2 regions of the Desulfitobacterium chlororespirans DSM 11544 genome follow, and region 1 is predicted to be linked to the other one. Evidence: predicted binding sites of a transcription regulator. Region 1 holds the regulator's gene; the other holds the start of a gene.

Region 1 (9,883 bases):
TCGATAGCTTCGATGACACCTGCCCCGTGCATAGGGTAAACTACTCTATCTCCGATATCAAACATTCAGATCCCCCCTTATACTCATTATAGCAATATTTAAATAGGGGGTCAAAAATTTTTTAATTATATCACAGACGAGCTATTCTGTCAATTTCTTGTTTTCTTCGAGTTTTATTTATCGGAATTAGAGGATTGTAGAAAATTGACAACTCCACCAACCGCTCGCTATAATTAAGGTGTCAGAAAGGAGTGAGGAAATAACTCATGGAAAATCTCACGGATCGCTATCAAATACTCGTTGAATCTCTCTTAATCCGCCACCAAAGTGTCTTGGATATCCTGACCAAGGGTCAGGAAGCCTCTGCTCGGGTCAATCGGGCTGTGGTCAAGACGGTAACCGATTGTGGCTGCTTAAGCATAGACGCCCGCAAGAAACCTATCCCGGAAGAAGCGAGTTTTAGCGACTTAAAGAGTTTGCTGGACAGCCAGCTTGACGGCGAGCTTTGCGAAAGCTGCAAAGACATCATCGAAACGGAACTGGGTAAGCAGCTCTTCTACATAGCCGCCTTAGCAAACACCCTGGGAATTTCTCTTGACGACGTCATCCAAAAAGAAGAAACACGACTTGCTACCCTGACCATCTTTAACCTCACCTAGAACCCGCTCAATTCTGATGTTACCATGTGAACCTTAAATAAACCATAAACATTCTCTTAACTTTTAGTGAAAAATCTGTTACAGCCGTATCTTCAGGATGCGGCTTATTTTATATCCATTTCAAGCACAGCAAGATTACTGCTCAAACATAACCTGGACAGCCTCCTCCACCGTCTTCACCGGAATCACCGTAAAGTTCCCGGGAACCTTCACCGCTGAGACATTAATACGGGGAATAATACAGCCTTCAAAGCCCAGCTTCACAGCTTCCTTCACTCGATTCTCGATCTGAGAAATCCCGCGCACTTCCCCGGTAAGCCCCACTTCCCCAATCAAAGCATAGCGCTTCACCGGTCGTTCCCCCAGGCTGGAGGCAATAGCTGCAATGCAGGCCAGATCCACTCCCGGTTCATCGATGCGGATACCGCCGGCAATATTGATAAACACATCCTGAGCTCCCAGATGAAGGCCTACCTTTTTATCCAAAACAGCCAGGAGCATTAAAATCCGGTTGTAGTCGATTCCCGTAGCCGTACGGCGAGGCGGTCCATAGGTGGTGGGAGTCACGAGAGCCTGAATCTCCACCAGCAAAGGCCGGGAACCTTCCACGATCACCGCCACCGAGGAGCCGGGCGCCGTGGCTGAATTCTCTCCCAAGAACACTTTTGAGGGATTGGGAACCTCCACCAAACCATCTTCATGCATCTCAAAAACACCGATCTCATTGGTGGAGCCGAAACGATTCTTCACTGCCCTTAACAAACGATAAACATGATGACGGTCCCCTTCAAAATAAAGCACCGTATCCACAATATGTTCAAGGACTCTCGGTCCGGCGATAGCTCCGTCCTTGGTCACATGGCCGACAAGAAAGATGGAGATCTCCTCCTCTTTGGCTAACCGCATCAAAAAGGCCGCGCCCTCCCGCACCTGGCTCACACTGCCTGCGGCGGCCTGCAGCTCTTCTAATACCATGGTTTGGATAGAGTCGACGATTAAGAGACCCGGCCGCATAGCCAAAGCCACGTCCCGGACCACCTCCAGCCGGGTCTCTGTTAAAATATGCAAACGGGATTCCTTAATGCCCAGCCGCTCTGCTCTCAACTTAATCTGCTTCTCCGATTCTTCTCCGGAGATATACAATACATCCATGCCCTTGGCCAATAATCCCGCCGTTTGCAGAAGCAGGGTGGATTTGCCGATGCCCGGCTCACCGCCCAGAAGAACAAAGGAGCCGGGGACGATTCCCCCACCCAAGACCCTATTCAGCTCCTGACTGCCCGAGCTGACCCGTTCTTCCTCCCGGATCTGAATCTCTGTCAAAGGCGTCGCCTTCACCCCTAAGGGGGTACGCTTAGCAGCGGCACGCTCCACAACTTCTTCAACTAAGGTATTCCATTCCCCACAGCCCGGACATTTCCCAAGCCAACGAGGGCTTTCCTGACCGCAGGACTGACAAAAAAACCGCGTCTTCACCTTTGCCAAAACCCTATCCGCCTTTCCTCCGCATATGTTCTATAATACACTAACTCCCTCAAAGAGCTTTGGCTTGCGCCCAAAAGATAAGGTTGTGAATTCACCCAACCTAATTATTATACGGCGCAGAGGGCTCAAAACCCTTTTCATTCCAGTGTGATCCACTTAAGAATACAAAATTCATAGGGTTCCCCATCCACCATGCTCACCCCTGACACGTTTACGCCAGAGAAGACCATAGACTAACCCCAAGGCTAGTCTATGGCTGTTCATTCTTCTCTTAACCCGCAGACCGACTCAGCTGCCGCTCCGTCACTCCGCTGCATCGGCTTTTTTGTTTTTACGGGCTCTGACTTTGGCGAATTTCATCTTGTCCTCTACGGCCTCAACTTTGATTTTGTCCCCGGACTTAAATTCTCCAAGGAGAATCTTTTCCGACAAGTTATCTTCGATCAGGCGTTGGATAGCCCGGCGCAGAGGACGGGCGCCGAAGGTGGGATCATTGCCTTCTTTGGCAATAAGCTCAAGCGCGCTCTTTTCCACCTGGAGGTCATAGCCCTGTTCCTGGAGGCGGCCATTGACCTGCTTCATCAAAATCTCGGTAATCTTCAAGAGTCCTTCAGCTTGAAGGGAATGGAAGACCACAATTTCGTCGACCCGGTTGAGGAACTCCGGACGGAAGGTCTTTTTCAGTTCCTCCATCACCCGTGAGCTCATATTCTTGTACTCGGTTTCCTCATCCCTGCGGGAGGCAAAGCCCAAAGCTTCTTTCTTCATGAAGGAAGCGCCTACATTGGAAGTCATAATAATCACCGCATTGCGGAAATCCACCGTCCTGCCCTTGGTATCGGTGAGACGGCCATCCTCCAGAACTTGCAGCAGGATATTGAAGACCTCAGGATGAGCCTTTTCGATCTCATCCAGCAGGATAACACTATAGGGTTTACGGCGGATCGCTTCGGTTAACTGACCCCCTTCATCATGACCGATGTATCCAGGAGGGGCTCCCACCAGACGGGAAACCGCATGCTTCTCCATATATTCGGACATATCAATGCGAATCAGAGCGTCTTCCTCACCAAATAAGGCTTCTGCCAAAGCCCGGGCCAGCTCAGTCTTGCCCACTCCGGTAGGTCCGAGGAAGATGAAGGAGCCTACCGGGCGTTTGGGATCTTTTAACCCGGCACGAGCCCGCCGCACAGCGCGGGAAACAGCCTTCACAGCATCTTCTTGCCCCACCACCCGTTGATGGAGAACCTCTTCCAAACCCAGGAGCCGTTCGCTTTCTTCCTGAGCCAGCTTCTTCACCGGGATTCCCGTCCAGCTGGCCACGATCTGAGCGATATCATCGGCGGTGACCTGACTTTGGCTCACATCCCGTTTGCTCTCCCAGGTGTTGCGAAGCTGAGCAAGCTCTTCCCGAAGCTGATGCTCTTCGTCCCGGAACTTGGCGGCTTTTTCAAACTCTTGACCTAAGACAGCCGCTTCTTTCTCATTCTTCAGGGCTTCGATCTTTTCCTCCAAAGACTTGAGATCGGTTGGAGCCGTAAAGGTCGCCAGGCGCACTCGGGAAGCGGCTTCATCCATTAAATCAATGGCCTTATCGGGAAGGAAGCGATCCGAGATATACCGATCGGACATCTTCACAGCCGCTTCCACCGCTTCATCGGTAATCTTGGTCCGGTGATGGGCTTCATAACGATCCCGTAAACCCAGGAGAATCTGAACAGCCTGCTCTACTGTAGGCTCTCCTACGGTAATGGGCTGGAAACGCCGCTCCAGCGCGGGATCTTTTTCAATATATTTACGATATTCATCCAAGGTCGTCGCGCCAATGCATTGGAGCTCTCCCCGGGCTAAGGCCGGTTTGAGGATATTGGCCGCATCGATGGCTCCTTCAGCCGCTCCGGCCCCGATTAAGGTGTGAAGCTCATCGATGAAAACGATAATGCGGCCATCCACCCGAATCTCTTCCATGACCTTTTTCAGGCGTTCTTCAAATTCACCGCGATATTTACTTCCAGCCACCACAGCGGAGAGATCTAAGGTAACCACCCGTTTGCCCGCCAGGGTTTCGGGCACCTTATTATTGATGATCCGTTGGGCCAGACCCTCGGCAATGGCCGTTTTCCCTACACCCGGTTCGCCGATCAGCACAGGGTTATTTTTGGTACGGCGGCTGAGGACCTGAACTACACGCTCAATCTCGTCTTCCCGTCCCACTACCGGGTCCAGCCTGCCCTCCCGGGCTTGTTGGGTCAGATCCCGGCCAAATTCATTCAAAGCCGGTGTATTGGAAGCTCCATTATTCTTGGCTGCACCGGGCCCGGGAGCACCGCCGGGCATGGGAATATCATCCGGTTGGCCTCCTAAAAGCTGAACTACTTGCTTCCAAATTCTTTCCGGGCTCACACCGAGATTGCGCAGCACCCGGGCCGCTACACCTTCTCCTTCCATCAGCAGACCGAGGAGCAGGTGCTCAGTACCGATATAGCTGACCCCATGACGACGGGCTTCTTCATGAGCCAGCTCTATTACCCGTTTAACCCGGGGAGTCAGGCTCACCTCTCCGGTAAAGGGCTGGCCGATACCGGTCAGGTTACCGATTTGTTCCCGAATTTTCTCCGGAGTCACCCCGATGCCATGGAGGGATTTGGCGGCGATACCCTCCCCTTCAGCCACCAAGCCAAGCAGCAGGTGTTCTGTGCCAATCACATTGGAGCCCATGCGCTTTGCTTCGTCTGAAGCGAATTGCAGCGCTTTAAGGGCTTTCTCCGTATATTTTTCATTCATTTTTGATTTCACCATCCTTGTTTTAATCCATAAATCATTGCTCACTGAAAGAAGTCTCGTTTAATTTACTTCAGCCATAGCCTTGCGCATATAGCTGGCACGCTCCTGATCCCTTTGCTCCGGACTAAGCTCCCGCTCCAAGCCATATTGCAGGGAAGCCGGCAAAGTCTCCACCAACAGGGTACTGAAGCTTTGCTGACGCGGAGGAAGAATTCCCATATCGACTCCCAGGCGATCCAGGGACAGGCATTGCAGAGCATCCTCAGAGTTGAGAAGCCTGGCCTTTTCCAGGGTTCCCCGAGCTCTCCAGACCTTATCCTCGAGGACCAGGGGGGCCTCCCGGACCAAGCCTTCCCGGGCGTGAACCTCTTGTTCGATAATCTGTCGGGTCACCGCTTCCAGATGGGTGATGGTATCCTCTTCACTCTTGCCCAGAGTAATCTGATTGGATACTTGATAGATATGCCCAAAGGCTTGAGAACCTTCCCCATACAAGCCCCGGACAGCTAAGCCCAGATGATTGAGAGCCCCCAGCAACTGCTGCACACGGTTGGTCATGACCAGCGCCGGCATATGCACCATCACTGAGGCCCGCATGCCTGTGCCCACATTGGTGGGGCAAGCGGTCAGATACCCTTGGGCTTCCCGATAGGCGAAATCCAAACGTTCCTCCAACTGGTCATCCATGGTATTGGCCAGGAGATAGGCTTCCTTGAGCTGATCTCCCGGCAGCAGCACCTGGATTCGGAGATGATCCTCTTCGTTGACCATCACGGAAACCCGGTGATCCGAATTAATCGCCACCCCGCGAGCGCCCCGGGAATTGACCAAGGCCGGGCTGATCAGATGTTTTTCGATCAGCACATACTGCTCAATCGGAGTCAAATCCTTCATAGAATAATAGGTTAATTTATCCTGATCGATAGTCAGGGATTCCAGCTCAGCGGAGACTTTCTGTTCAATGTCCTGAGAGGCTTCCTGGGAAAGCCCCAAAGGGAAAGGCACTCCTTCCAGGTTGCGTGCCAGACGAATCCGGCTGCTCAGCACCACCGGCGTGTCCTTGTTTTCCTTCATCCACTCACTATTCATCAGCAAATGTTCTTTTCTCTCCATAGTCTCATCCCCCCAGCTTCTGCTCGAGTTCACGAATTTGGTCACGCACCACGGCGGCTGCTTCAAACTCTTCCTTGCGAATGAGCTGTTGGAGCTTTTCCTTGAGTTTTTCAATCTCCGCTTTTTCGCGCAGGTCGGCTCCTTTGCGGGCAGGAATCTTGCCCACATGACAGCCGCCTCCATGGATTTTGCGCAGGATAGGCTCCAGCTCCGACTGGAATTTATCGTAACAACCGCTGCAGCCCAGCTTTCCCGCCTGAGTAATCTCCGAAAGCCGGCGGCCGCACTGGGGGCAGGCTTCTTCCTTTAAGGCCTGGGCATTGGTGGTAAAATTAAAAAGGGACTGTAAGAAATCCGGAATAATTCCCGGGCTGAAAACAAAGCTCACTTCCGGAGCATTCTTAGCGCAGTGATCGCAAAGGTACAGTTTGACCATTTCCCCATTGACGATCTTGGTAAACTGAACATTGGCCTCTCTCTGTTGGCAATGTTGGCAGAGCATAGTGATCCCCTCCTGTTTAATGCAAATCCTCACGGCTTAAGGTCAGAAGGATTCGTTTCATCATATGAGCTCTGAGCGCGTTGGTGGTGGGGCTTTCCGGGCCCAGAGTATCCCGGTGGAAAACAGTACGAATGATTTCTTCTTCCCGCCGGGTAATAATCTCATCTTCAACCAGGCGCTGCAGCAGATTAAAGGCACGACTTTCTCCCAACTGGCTGCCGATAAGCTGCTTCATTATATTTTGAAAATCTCCGTCATCATGAAAGCCCAGGCGGACAATCCGCAGATACCCGCCGCCGCCGCGACGGCTCTCTACCAAATATCCCCGCTCCACGGAAAAGCGAGTATCAAGAACATAATTAATCTGAGATGGAGCACATGAGAACTCCTCAGCCAGAACACCCCGTTGCAGGATAACATAGCCCTCCGCCGCTTGTTCCAGGATCCGCTTCAAATAAACCTCGATGCGGTCCGCTAGATTTCCCATTACACGACACTCCCTTGACTATGACATTCTTTGACCTTATGACCTTCTTTGACCTTTGATTAATATTTTACCCTAAAAATGCATTTTTGCAAATACTTTCAGCAGATTCTTTCTGCCAGTCTTACCAAACTATCCTTCCCGATTTCTTATAAATCATTGCATAGTGTTATCCGGAGCGGGCAGAGGGAACCGGCTGAGGGTGATAAAAAAACTTCGTTTTTGCCAATCAAGCAAAAACGAAGTATGCCCATGTCCCCAGGGTGATGCATCCCGTTAAGGATAAGATGATATAGACTTTGGTTCCCGACCAAAAGGGCTGGTCCTCTGCCAGGAAGTCTTCAGCAAAGTCTTCATCGGTATCCTCTTTAAAATTAAAGCTTTCCCGGTCCTTTTCATTATGATTAAAGTTCCTGCCCTGACCCTCACTATTAAAAGGACCTCTTTCCGGAACCTTTGTCTGCTCAATATCCTTAAAGGAAGGCTTCTTCAGGTAGTCACCAGACTCAGCCTCTTTGGTCCCCGGGTCCACAGATTTTCTTAAGGGCCCTGCCGTCCGGGATGCGATATCCTCCCAATGAATCGTACCTTTTAATAGATAGTCAATCTCCTCTGAAGTGAGTCGAATTTCTTTTTCCTTCATGTCTGCACTACGCTCCTATTGGGTTTAACTTACACATTTTGGTATTCGCTAAAAAAAGAAAAAACCCTGCTTGCCATAGCAGGGCTAAAGGCCTATTTATCCAAGAATTTTGTACTAATTTGTCTGACTTTGCTGCGAATCACCTGATTCATAAAGCAGAACCGACCTAACTAAGCAGTGCTCAGCCTACTTCACAAGCAACACCGGAACCGATGATTTCTGCAATACCCGTTGGCTGACGCTGCCCAGGACAGATCCCGTGATAGGTCCATAGCCATGACTGCCGATAACCACCAAATCAATATCATCCTTCTTAATCTGATCGATAATCTTAATGACCGGATGACCAATCTCCAGCACCGTTTTCGTCGGCACTCCCTCCGCAGACACTTCTGCCATGGTCGCCTCTAAGGCCATCTGGCCGTTCTTTGCAACATCCTCCTGGGAAAAAATATAGCCATAAGGCACAGTGTTGCCCCAAAGAGCTTGAGGGGTATAGGTCACATGAATGAGTACAATTTCTGATTGAAAAAGTCCGGCCAGCTCGACAGCCGTCTTAAAGGCCCGCACAGAGAATTCTGACGCATCTGTTGGAACAAGTATTTTCTTATACATAGAAATTGCCCCCTTCTTTTAAAGACTCCCGGCAAGGATTCTTCTTACTTTAATTTTAAGTAGTTATTTTTCAAAAAGCAACTTATAATAGTGTTTTATAGGACATTTTTAAAAATGTAGCAGGTCGGCTTGTTAACCATCTCAGAAAGAAGTGGGAATTTTGCAACCCTATGTAAAATCATTCCGTTATGGCTGGAGCAGTTGGAGCATCTTAGTCATAGCCTTCATTACCGTCTTTTTTCACCGCTTATCCGTTGGCTCTGTAGCAGATGAACTGACCCGGGAAATTCCCATGAATTCAGTGACCCTGGGGAATCTGACCGCCATGAACTATTACGCCTACGCCCTGATGCAAATACCCGTAGGCATCCTGGTGGATCGCATCGGTGTCCGCAAAATCAACTTCTGCGGGCTCTTAGTCACAGCGGCCGGAAGCATTCTGTTCGGACTGGCCCATACCCTGGAAGCAGCCTACCTCTCCCGTTTCCTGGTCGGCATCGGTTCCTCGGTGATTATCGTCTCCATCTTCAAGATTCAAGCCACCTGGTTTCCTCTTTCCCGCTTCTCCGCCCTGTCGGGACTGACGTCCTTCTTTGGCAATTTCGGCTCCTTATTGGCTCTCTACCCCCTGACCTTTCTCTCCCTGACCTTCGGTTGGCGGAACGTCTTTTATTGGATGGCCGGCATCTCTCTTTTGTTGGCCCTCCTGGTACTCTGGGGAGTGCGGGATGCCAGGACGGAGATTTCCAGCCCCTCTCGGGAGACAGCCGCAGCAGGTTCAGCAGGTCCAACCGGTCCAACCGGCTCAATCAGCCCCTTAAACCGAAAACATTCCCAAGCCTCAGAACATACCTACACCGCAGTAAAGCCTCTTCCTTTCCTGGCCTACCTCAAGGAAAGCCTCTCCTGCGTTCTCAAGAATCCCCGGACCTGGCCCAATGTGCTGATCCTTTTCGCCTTTACCGGATCCAGCACCACCTTGCTGGGACTGTGGGGAATTCCCCTCATGACTCAACTCTACTCTCTCGATAAAGCCACCGCAGCGGGATATGTGACCTTTGCCACCTTCGGCTTTATCCTGGGCGCTCCTTTGCTCACCCTTTGGGTCCGTTTGCTGAAGGGTATCCGCCCAACACTTTTAGCCGGGACGGGGCTTAACCTGCTGTTGTGGATATACATCGCCATCATCGCCGGCGGCCGCCCGGCGGCAGAGCTCTGGCCCGCCTTTTTCTTCATCTTCGGCCTGCTCATCATGACTCATATTCTCGCTTTCTCCAATGTTACCGCTGTCAACCCTCTCCACTACAGCGGCATGGCCACAGCGATTACCAATATGGCCGAATTCATCGGCAGCTCCCTGGCCAGCTTAACCATCGGTCTGATTTTGGATTTCAGCGGCAATCCCAGTGCCGCCTGGTGGGTCATCCTGAGCATGGCTGCTTTAGGCTTTATGGCCGCTCTGTTGATAAAGGAACAGCCCGTTCCAGGGTAAAAAACAAAGAACCCTTTACGGGTTCTTCGCAATATCCTGATCTGGAGCAGTTTTTTAATATACTTCCGGCAGAGGCTTGAAATAGCCTTGAGGATGTTGGCAAGCC
Region 2 (9,883 bases), on a different contig from region 1:
TTGATCATTGGGGACGCTCTGGGGGATACCCGAATAAGCAGTTTCAGGGAAGCCCTGCTTATGTTCGCACAGTACTTAGGGCTATGGGGTATTTACCTCCCCAAGCCTTTGCTGATTGCGATGATGAGGCATCAATACAAACAATGGCCTTGTGCCCGGGACCATGTGGTGAACTTTGCCCGGGGTATGCGCCGGACAGAATTTCTGCTTCAGCTTTTAGCGATGAATCGAATTAATTTTACTCCCTATCTTAAGCAAGTGAACTGCCCTGCCTTAGGAATTGTCGGAGCGGAAAATAAAGTAGGGGTAGGCTGGATGAAGAGTGCTATGAAGGAGATTCCTCAGTCCTCCCTGGCAATCGTTCCTCATGCCCTTGATCCGACTAATCTGTGCCAGCCTGAGGAATACAACCGCTTAGTGAAGGAATTTCTGGAAAGATTGCACTATATATAAAATTTTGGAATGATACTATGTATCATTGGTAATTGGCGGTTTTTGTGCTAGGATAATTATGCCAAAGGTTTTTGAGGTTTATCGCCAGGCCAGGCGAGCTGTACCAGGATTTTTGCCAAGATATGATTATTATGACCAGAAAGAGTGGAGTTCGAAGTGAATATTTTAAAGCGTTTTATCAGTTACTACAAACCTTACCGTCTGCTTTTTTACACGGATATGCTGTGCGCGATCATCGTATCCGCTATTGATTTATCCTTTCCCATGATTCTGAGCTATTTGATCAACAAGGTATTTATCCAGGAGCGGGAAGCTATTCTGAACACAATCCTAGTGGTCGGGATAGCTCTGCTGGTTATGTACATCATCAAGTATTTTTGTCAGTATTTTATCGTTTCCTACGGACATATCATGGGCGCCAAAATGGAAACGGATATGCGGCGGGATCTGTTCACCCATCTGCAGAAATTATCTTTTTCCTATTATGACAAACGCAATACGGGAGAGCTGATGTCCCGGCTGGTTGCGGATTTATTCGATATCTCCGAGTTAGCACACCACGGACCGGAGAATCTCTTTATATCGATTTTAAAGATTGTCGGCTCCTTTGTGATTTTAATGACCCTGAATGTTCAAATGACTCTGGCTCTCTCGATCGTAACCCTGGTGATTATTGTTTTCAGCCTCTATAAGAATAAAGTGATGCAGCCTATCTTCAGTGATAACCGTGTCAAAATCGCCAAGGTGAATTCCAGTGTTCAAGATAGTCTGGCAGGAATCCGTGTGGTCCAATCCTTTGCCAATGAAGGGATCGAGAAGAAGAAATTTGCCCACAGCAATGAGGCTTTCCTGGAATCAAAAACAGGAGCCTATAAGGTCATGGGCGGGTTCCACGCCTGGAACTCTTTCTTTGAAGGGCTGCTCTACATCGTAGTGGTCGTCACAGGGGGCATCCATATTGCCAATGGGACTTTAAGACCTTCTGATCTGGCGGTGTATATTCTTTACATCAATATCTTCATTAATCCGATTGATGTGTTGATCAACTTTACGGAACAATTCCAAAAGGGTTATGCAGGCTTTAAGCGTTTTGTCGAGGTTCTGGAGACCCATCCGGATATTAAAGACGAACCTGGGGCAAAACCTTTAACCCAGGTTAAAGGAGATATTGAGTATCAGAGTGTCTCTTTCGGCTATGATGAGGAGGAATCCCATGTTCTCAATCAGGTCAGCCTGAAGATCAAAGCCGGGGAAACCATCGCTTTGGTAGGTCCCTCCGGCGGCGGCAAAACCACTCTGTGCTCTTTATTGCCAAGATTTTACGAAGTGACTTCCGGAACCATCACCATCGATGGTCAGGATATCCGCAAGGTAACTCTGATCTCTCTGCGCAATGCCATTGGGGTAGTCCAGCAGGATGTCTACCTGTTTGATGGCAGCATTAAGCAAAATATCGCCTATGGCAAAGCGGGAGCCACCGATGAAGAAATCATTGAGGCAGCGAAAAAGGCCAATATCCATGAGTTTATCACCTCTCTTGAAGAGGGTTATGACACCTATGTGGGTGAGCGGGGAGTAAGACTTTCCGGCGGTCAGAAACAGCGCCTGTCCATTGCCCGGGTTTTCTTGAAGAACCCTCCCATATTGATCCTGGATGAGGCTACTTCAGCCTTGGACAATGAGAGTGAACGCTATATTCAAAAATCTCTGGAGGAGCTGGCCCAGAACCGGACTACGATTGTGATCGCCCACCGCTTGAGCACCATTCGCAATGCCGATGAAATTATCGTGATCACGGATGAGGGAATTAAAGAAAAAGGAAATCACCAGGAGCTCCTGGAAATAGAGGGCATATATGCCCATTACTATAGAATGCAATTTGAAGGGCTGGAAGGCTAAATCTCCTGAATTAGGTTTGCTCGGGTCGTGTAGTTTTACGCACAACGTACCTTCGGGCGTGAGCTCCAGGGCTGGTCAACTCGCTTTCTTAACAGCATCTGCGGCGGATAAGTATCTTTTGGAGAGTGCCGCCTTGAGCGAAACTGTCCACCGGACACTTTCGTCACCAAACCCTGGTGTTTTCTGCATGTGAACCATGGCTACGCTACGTTAAGAAAGCCTCGTTGGCCTGACCGCCCCTCCGCTAAATCCGTTTCCTTTTGTGCGTAAAGCTACACTTATGAGTCTTATTTATATCAGAAGTATTGTATTGGAAGCAAAGTTCAAGCTTAATGATAAAGAGAGTGGGGGATATAAGATGAAACCTAACGAAGGAGAGCAGTGGGATGGCCAATCTGAAGTCAAGAAGCTGGCGATCTTGACCGGGGGCGGAGACTGCCCGGGGTTGAATGCGGTGATTCGTGCCGCTGTAAAAACAGCTTGTCATCGCGGCATAGCGGTGGTGGGGATTCAAGATGGTTTCCGGGGAGCTGTGGAAGGGGATTTCCGTCCCTTAGAGCCTAAGGATGTCTCCGGGATCTTACCCCGGGGAGGAACCATTCTGGGCACCACCAACCGGGATAATCCCTTTGCCTATCCCACCTGGGTCGGAGAAGAACGGCAGGTTCAGGATCGTTCCGCTGAAGTGATGGACAGGTTTAAAGCGGAAGGAATTGATGCCCTGATTGCGATCGGGGGAGATGGGAGCTTAAGCATCGCTTTGGAATTTGCCAAGCAAGGGCTTAAGGTGGTAGGTGTCCCCAAAACCATTGACAATGACCTAATGTGCACGGATTTGACCTTTGGCTTTCAGACCGCTGTGGCTACTGCACAGGATGCTTTGGACCGGCTCCACACAACGGCTGAATCCCACCATCGCATTATGATCTTAGAGGTCATGGGACGATACGCCGGTTGGATAGCCCTCTATGCCGGAGTGGCGGGGGGAGCGGATGTCATCTTAATTCCGGAAATTCCTTATCAGCTGAGGAGTATCGCTGAAGCTGTCCAGAGACGGGCCCGTTTAGGCAAGCACTTCAGCATCATTGTGGTGGCTGAAGGGGCTAAACCCCTGGGCGGAGACATGGTTGTGGAACGCACTATGTCAGGGAGAACGGATCCTATTAAATTGGGAGGAATCGGCGCAAAGCTGGCGGCGGATTTAGAGAAGGTCACCGATATGGAGACCAGGGTGACTGTGCTGGGACATCTGCAGCGGGGAGGTTCTCCCATCGCTGTGGATCGGGTGCTGTCTACACGCTATGGGGTGGCTGCCGTTGAATCCGCTTTGGCTGGTGATTTTGGCATGATGGTCGCCCTGCAGGGGCAAGACATCGTCAGAGTGCCTATGGCCGAAGCTGTTCACAAGCTGAAGCAGGTGGAGCTTGATGACCCTGTCTTAAATTCCGCCCGCAGTATGGGGATCAAATTCGGGGACTAAAGCTAATTGGGGATTTAGATTCAGATGATTTTATCACGAAGAAGTCTCGTTCCATGCGAGTAGTTTTAATGGGGGGATTAGGTTGACCACAGTAGCATTGATCATTGCTGTTCTGCTGTTTATCGTAGGTTTATTGGGGACTGTTCTTCCCATTTTGCCGGGAGCCGTCCTTATCTACGGCGGTATGTTGATTTATGGGCTGATGACGGAATTCGCCACCCTGGATTTTAACTTCTACCTTATTCAGGGCCTGGTGTTTGCCTTTATTTTTCTGGTGGATTATCTGGCTACCGCCGCAGGAACACGCCATTTTGGGGGAAGCAGACAAGCGGGCTGGGGAGCAGCCGTGGGAATGATCGTGGGACTCTTTTTTGGTCCCCTGGGCATCCTTGTCGGCCCTTTTTTGGGCGCGGTAGGGGCGGAATTGCTGCGCAAAACAGAGCTCAGCCAGGCAATCCGCGTAGGCTTTGGCACTCTGATAGGGCTTTTGGGAGGAACAATCATCAAGCTTGGGGTGGAAATTCTCATGATCATTTACTTCTTTATTAAAATTTAAGGCCATGACAGGAATGAATATATAATGAACATTAGAAAATTTGAACCAAAGGACAGGGACTCCGTAGTTGAGGTCTGGTATAAAGCCAGTATCATAGCCCATGATTTCATCTCTAAGGAAGTATGGGAAGCAGAAAGAACGAATATAAGAGATAAGTATCTTTCCCTGGCCGAGACTTGGGTCACAGAAGAAGAGGGCAAGGTGATTGGTTTTATCTCCTTGGTTGACCAATATATAGGGGGATTATTTGTTGAGCCTTCCCAGCAGGGAATGGGAGCGGGTACCCAGCTCATCCAACAGGCTCAGGAAGAAAAAGGACACCTTACCGTGGGGGTTTACAGCAAAAATTCCGCTGCCAGAGGTTTTTATAGAAAGCATGGGTTCAGGAAAATCAGTGAAGAGTTTCAACCGGAAACCGGGGAAATCGTGATTAATAAGGCATGGAAGCAGGCGGGGATAATATGAGGTCTGGAGAATCCAAACCGGCGGACATCAGAGCTTTGCTCATAGAAGATTATGATGCAGTCATCGAACTTTGGCAAAACACCGAGGGAATTGGGCTTAGTGAGGCGGACTCCCGGGAGAACATCAGGCGTTTCCTGGCAAGAAACCCGTACCTGAGCTCAGTTGCAGAAAAGGATGGGGAAATCCTGGGGGCTGTGTTATGCGGACATGACAGCCGCCGTGGCTATCTCCATCACCTGGCGGTCAGAAGTGACCAGCGCTTGCAGGGGATTGGCAAGCGGTTGGTTAACATAAGCCTGCAAAACCTCAAGGCTGAAGGTATCGATAAATGTCACATCTTTGTCTTTCGAGACAATGGAAAAGGGATTGCCTTTTGGGCCCAAAATGACTGGGAGGCCCGTTTGGATCTCACCATCATGTCCAGATATACAGGAGATGGCTCCCCAAGTCCGGCCGGCTGAGGCCGGATTTTTAAAATGGTTAAAATGCCCAAAAACAGCAGCTTGCGCGACCTGGAAGGTAAAAGGTAATCATTGTCATAGCTAAAGGTCAAATTTAGTCAAAAACCAATCTTGAAGTCTTGCGGCGAAAAAGTTATACTAATGTCAAAGAAGGTCAGAAATAGATATGGTAAGGGGGGACGCACAGTTCCTCTCTTCACCATATTATGGATTGACCCCCGCTGATGAATACCCAAAGAAAAAAACTATAAAACTAGGAGATGAAGGGAGGGGATGTCCCTTGCAATATAAGGATTATTATCAAATTCTCGGTGTAGATAAAAAGGCGGCTCCTGAGGAAATCAAAAAGGCCTATCGAGGCCTGACCAAAAAATATCACCCGGACATTAATCCGGGCAACAAGGAAGCTGAAGAAAAGTATAAGGAGATCAACGAAGCCTACGAAGTTCTGGGGGATCCTGAAAAACGAGAGAAATACGATAATTTTGGCAATGAATTCAACTACCATAACGGCTATAATTTCGACCCCTCCCAATTTGGGTTTGGGAATGGCCAATTTGAATTCAAGACCGCCGGAGCAGGTGATTACAGCGATTTCTTCAACCTTTTCTTTGGAGGGGGCGGTCCGGATTTGGATAGCCTCTTTGGCCAAAAAGGTCCCCGCACCCGGGGAGCACGCTCCCAATTTGCCTATCCCGGGGAGAATATTGAGTCGGAACTGTCCATCGCCTTGGAAGAAGGTTTTCAGGGCGCGGAAAAACAGATCTCCCTAAGAGGCAGGAACGGTCAGAAAAGCCTCTCTGTAAAAATTCCCAAGGGGATTAAAGAAGGAGAAAAGATTCGGCTCAGAGGACAAGGGGAACAAGGGGTAAATGGCGGAGAGAACGGAGACTTATACCTCACCATTCACGTTCATCCCCATAGAAACTATGTTCTGGAAGGAATTAATCTTACCACCACAGTGGATGTGCTCCCCTGGGATGCTGCTTTAGGCTCGGAAGCAACCGTGAAAACCCTGGATTCCACCATCAAAGTCAGAATACCCCCAGGGATACAGACGGACAGCAAGATTCGCGTCGCCGGCAAAGGATATATCGATCGGAATGGGACCCGGGGAGACCTCTATATCAAAGTCCGAATCATCAACCCGACCTCGCTCAGCTCGGAAATGAAGAGCTTGTTTGAGAAGCTAAGGGATTTGTCATAGGAGGACAGCTTCAGCAGAGATGAAAAGAGCTTGTATGAGTTGTGTAGCTATCTTGCATCCGCATCACTCGACCTGAAAATCCTGAAGAAGCAGCTTGCAGGTCTTTCTCAGTCGATATAATCTATGGGCGTATCTTCTTTGATTCCATAGCATTCTTTCATATAGTAGGGCAGATCGTTCCAATTCCCCAGACTATAACCATAATAACTTGGAGGCACCTTTTTCAGAAGGAGTCCTCCTTTTTTTTCGGTCTCGTGGTATTGCCTGATGGCCTCCAGATTATAATTCTGCGGGATGGACGCTTGATAGTAGCCCTGGAGGGTAGCGCCAAAAACCAGGAGAGCGATAAAGCAGAAAAATACCCCCAGACCGGCTTGCATAAGTTTTAGCCGGCGCTGGGACTCCCTTTCACGCTCAATCGGGTAGAGGTAATGAATGAGGGGTAGTCCAAGGCACACAACGCCGACAAAGATGAGGGTTTTTTGCTGAAGACTTAAGGCAACCAAAAAGCAAGCCAAAGCTAAATAGAGGATATTCCGGCGAAAAGCAAGGACTGAATAGAAGATAAAGACACTTAAGAGGAGCAGGGAAGGAAACATGACCTTATAGGCTGCCGCAAAACGCGCATCCACAACGATCAGCATAAGCTGGGCTCCCAGGGCATTGATGGTGTTGAAAAACAGGAAAGGGGCATTCTTTTTTATCAGCAGGATCACCGACAGATAGACCAAGGCAGAAAGGTAGAGGAAAACAAAAGCGATGACGCTTAGCCCGGAAAAGGAACGAAGATTCTCATGAGTAAGCGCAAAGGGGATATTTTTGTAGAGAAGAAAGTATATATACCCCATGAGAGCCGCGCCGAGAAGAACGGCAAAGGCCCGATTAAACAGGCGTTGTTTGCGGCCCAGGGGTCTGCCGTCCTCGAATTCAGGTGCAGCGGCCCTTGACCATTCCGAGGAGGAAAGGGTTGCCGCCAGGGCAGGATAGTCATCGGCCGGGGAGTCAGGACGGGAAAAGTGAAAAAGCCAAAAGATACAGCTAAGGCTGATCAGCAGTACAAAAGGAGCTGCAGGTAAAGAGAAGATATTCGTCTTGATCAGCTCGGTTATAACGTCCATAAGCACAACGTCATTACCGGCCGTCTTCTCCCAGAACAAACGCTTGAAAGAGCCATAGATGATCAGTGTATATCCCAATGACATGGCTCCGTAGAGGGGAAGAAAGGTTCTGAAGGATAGCTTTCTGCAGAGCAAAGAAAGATAAACAGAGATCATCACAGTAAAGCCGATGCCGATCATTCCCGCCTGCTGCGTGGAGGAGCCGACCAAAAAGGCCAGCATCAGCAGCAACAGTTTTTCACTTCTACTCCCCGAACTTATCCGGGTAAAGAGCAGATAAGCATATACCAGAACAAGGGCCATGGGATAGAGATAATTAAAAGCACAGGCGGCATAATAAATCGTCGTATGGGCAATCTTCAGGGGCAACAGGAGAAAGAATAAGGAAGCACAGAGCAGGGCAAGCCCCAAAGCAGGAGTGCCCGTTTTCCCCTGGTGGGAGGATACGGGCAAAACAGCTATTTTGGCCAGGATATAGACTGTCAGCATCAAGATAAGAGGATTGAGAATGCGGAAAAGTTCTATTTGCGGTTTAAGGGCCAGGACCATTGCTCCGCCGATCCAGATCCGTCCATTGGAGTTCAGTTCATCAAGCAAAGCTTCCGAAAGGTAATTCAGTCCGTATTGAGCGTCCCGGCTGTAGTATAAATCATCAGCATAAAGGAAAATGTAACGATGAATCCAGAGCATAGCGAACAGGAAAACAAGGAGAATCAGCCACTCTCTTATTAATAACTTGGCTCTGGCCCGCCAACAAGCACCTAGGTTCTTAAGCAAAGTATCACTCCAATTAAAGAGATTGTTTAAAAGAGCAAGCAATGGGTCAATAATTTAACTAGGGCAATTTTCGGCCTGCTCAATACGATAATTTTGGGGGCAGTTCATTGATTTCCATCATCCTTCCTGTATACAACGAGGAAAAGCAGATCTATATCAATGTCCAAAGAATCCGTTCCATATTATTAGGTGCCAGGATCAAGCATCAGCTTATTATCATTGACGATGGATCAACCGATGATTCGTGGTCAGAGCTGCAGCGATTAGCCGAGGATTTTAATAATGTACTCCTTCTCAAATTCAGCAGGAACTTCGGCAAAGAAGCTGCTTTATGTGCCGGACTGGAGACCGCCACAGGGGATGCCTGCGTGATCCTCGATGCGGATCTTCAGCACCCTCCCGAATACATCCCGGAAATGGTCCGCCTCTGGCGGGATGAGGGGTATGAAGTGGTTGAAGGAATCAAAGCCAGCCGGGGCAGGGAAACGATGTGGGGAAAAATAGCCGCCTTGACCTATTACAGACTGTTTAATAAAGCTACTGGAATTAATCTAACCAATGCCTCGGATTTTAAACTCTTGGACCAGAAAGTAGTGGAGACTTGGAAAACCCTTCAAGAAAAGGATACCTTTTTCCGCGGCATGTCCGCTTGGCTGGGATATAAACGAATCCAGATTCCTTTTCCGGTTCAGGAGCGCCGGGAAGGGCGCTCCAAATGGTCCTTGCCCGGTTTGTTTAAACTGGCTGTTGATTCCATTACTTCCTTCAGTGCCATGCCCTTGCAAGTCATCACCGGACTGGGGATCGGGCTGCTTTTTTTCGATGTGGTCTTAGTGGGGCAGACTCTGTACATGAAGTTCAGCGGTCAGGCTTTTACGGGATTTACCACAGTGATCATTCTGATCCTGGGAATCGGCAGTTGTATCATGATCAGTCTTGGCATTATCGGCATCTATATCTCGAAAATCTATGACGAAGTCAAGGGAAGACCCCGCTATATCATCTCCGAACAGAAAAAAAGTGCACTCAAAACGATCCGCAGAAAAATCCAGTGAACTGGAATTTCCGGACTGAGGCTGGGGGAGGGGACTATCATATTTTTCAAATACGTCATTGTCGGCGGTTCCACAGCCCTTTTGGAACTGCTCCTATTCCTTGGCTTACGGCGGGGGGCCGGTTTCGATGTGGTATCGGCAAATATTCTCGCCATGGGAATTGCCACCGGAGTCAATTTCTTAATGAACCGGAATTGGTCCTTTCGCAGCAGTACCAGGGTAAGCCGCAGTTTTGTCCTATATATTTCCCTGATCCTCTTCAATATGGTTTTTACCACTTGGATGATCGCCCTTTTAGTAAGTTGGGGAGTGAGCGACTTTTGGGCTAAATTTATGATGATGGCCGCGGCAACACTTTGGAATTTTGCACTCTACAGGAAAGTGATTTTTACTTAAGCACCGGCAAGGAGCA

What was found. The regulator CtsR, encoded in region 1, represses protease genes until heat stress. The targets are predictions, from matches to a motif close to AAGGTCAANNAAGGTCAAAT.
Region 2: a site for CtsR is predicted at 5,455-5,474, ahead of BUA14_RS19725 (DnaJ C-terminal domain-containing protein). Genes of this name have one in related genera too.

Annotation. Positions count from the first base shown of each region.
Region 1 is NZ_FRDN01000003.1:515,624-525,506, forward strand. Features, by position in the region: gene BUA14_RS02305 (CarD family transcriptional regulator) at 1-65, opposite strand, end outside; gene BUA14_RS02310 (nucleoside triphosphate pyrophosphohydrolase family protein) at 267-659, shown strand; gene radA (DNA repair protein RadA) at 795-2,144, opposite strand; gene BUA14_RS02320 (ATP-dependent Clp protease ATP-binding subunit) at 2,448-4,928, opposite strand; gene BUA14_RS02325 (protein arginine kinase) at 4,989-6,041, opposite strand; gene BUA14_RS02330 (UvrB/UvrC motif-containing protein) at 6,046-6,543, opposite strand; gene BUA14_RS02335 (CtsR family transcriptional regulator) at 6,560-7,030, opposite strand; gene BUA14_RS02340 (hypothetical protein) at 7,257-7,670, opposite strand; gene BUA14_RS02345 (universal stress protein) at 7,857-8,285, opposite strand; gene BUA14_RS02350 (MFS transporter) at 8,446-9,777, shown strand; gene rbr (rubrerythrin) at 9,832-9,883, opposite strand, start outside.
Region 2 is NZ_FRDN01000013.1:67,575-77,457, reverse strand. Features, by position in the region: gene BUA14_RS19755 (alpha/beta fold hydrolase) at 1-453, shown strand, start outside; gene BUA14_RS19750 (ABC transporter ATP-binding protein) at 610-2,352, shown strand; gene BUA14_RS19745 (6-phosphofructokinase) at 2,711-3,832, shown strand; gene BUA14_RS19740 (DUF456 domain-containing protein) at 3,915-4,388, shown strand; gene BUA14_RS28570 (GNAT family N-acetyltransferase) at 4,413-4,853, shown strand; gene BUA14_RS28565 (GNAT family N-acetyltransferase) at 4,850-5,314, shown strand; gene BUA14_RS19725 (DnaJ C-terminal domain-containing protein) at 5,595-6,521, shown strand; gene BUA14_RS19720 (hypothetical protein) at 6,629-8,416, opposite strand; gene BUA14_RS19715 (glycosyltransferase family 2 protein) at 8,524-9,471, shown strand; gene BUA14_RS19710 (GtrA family protein) at 9,553-9,867, shown strand.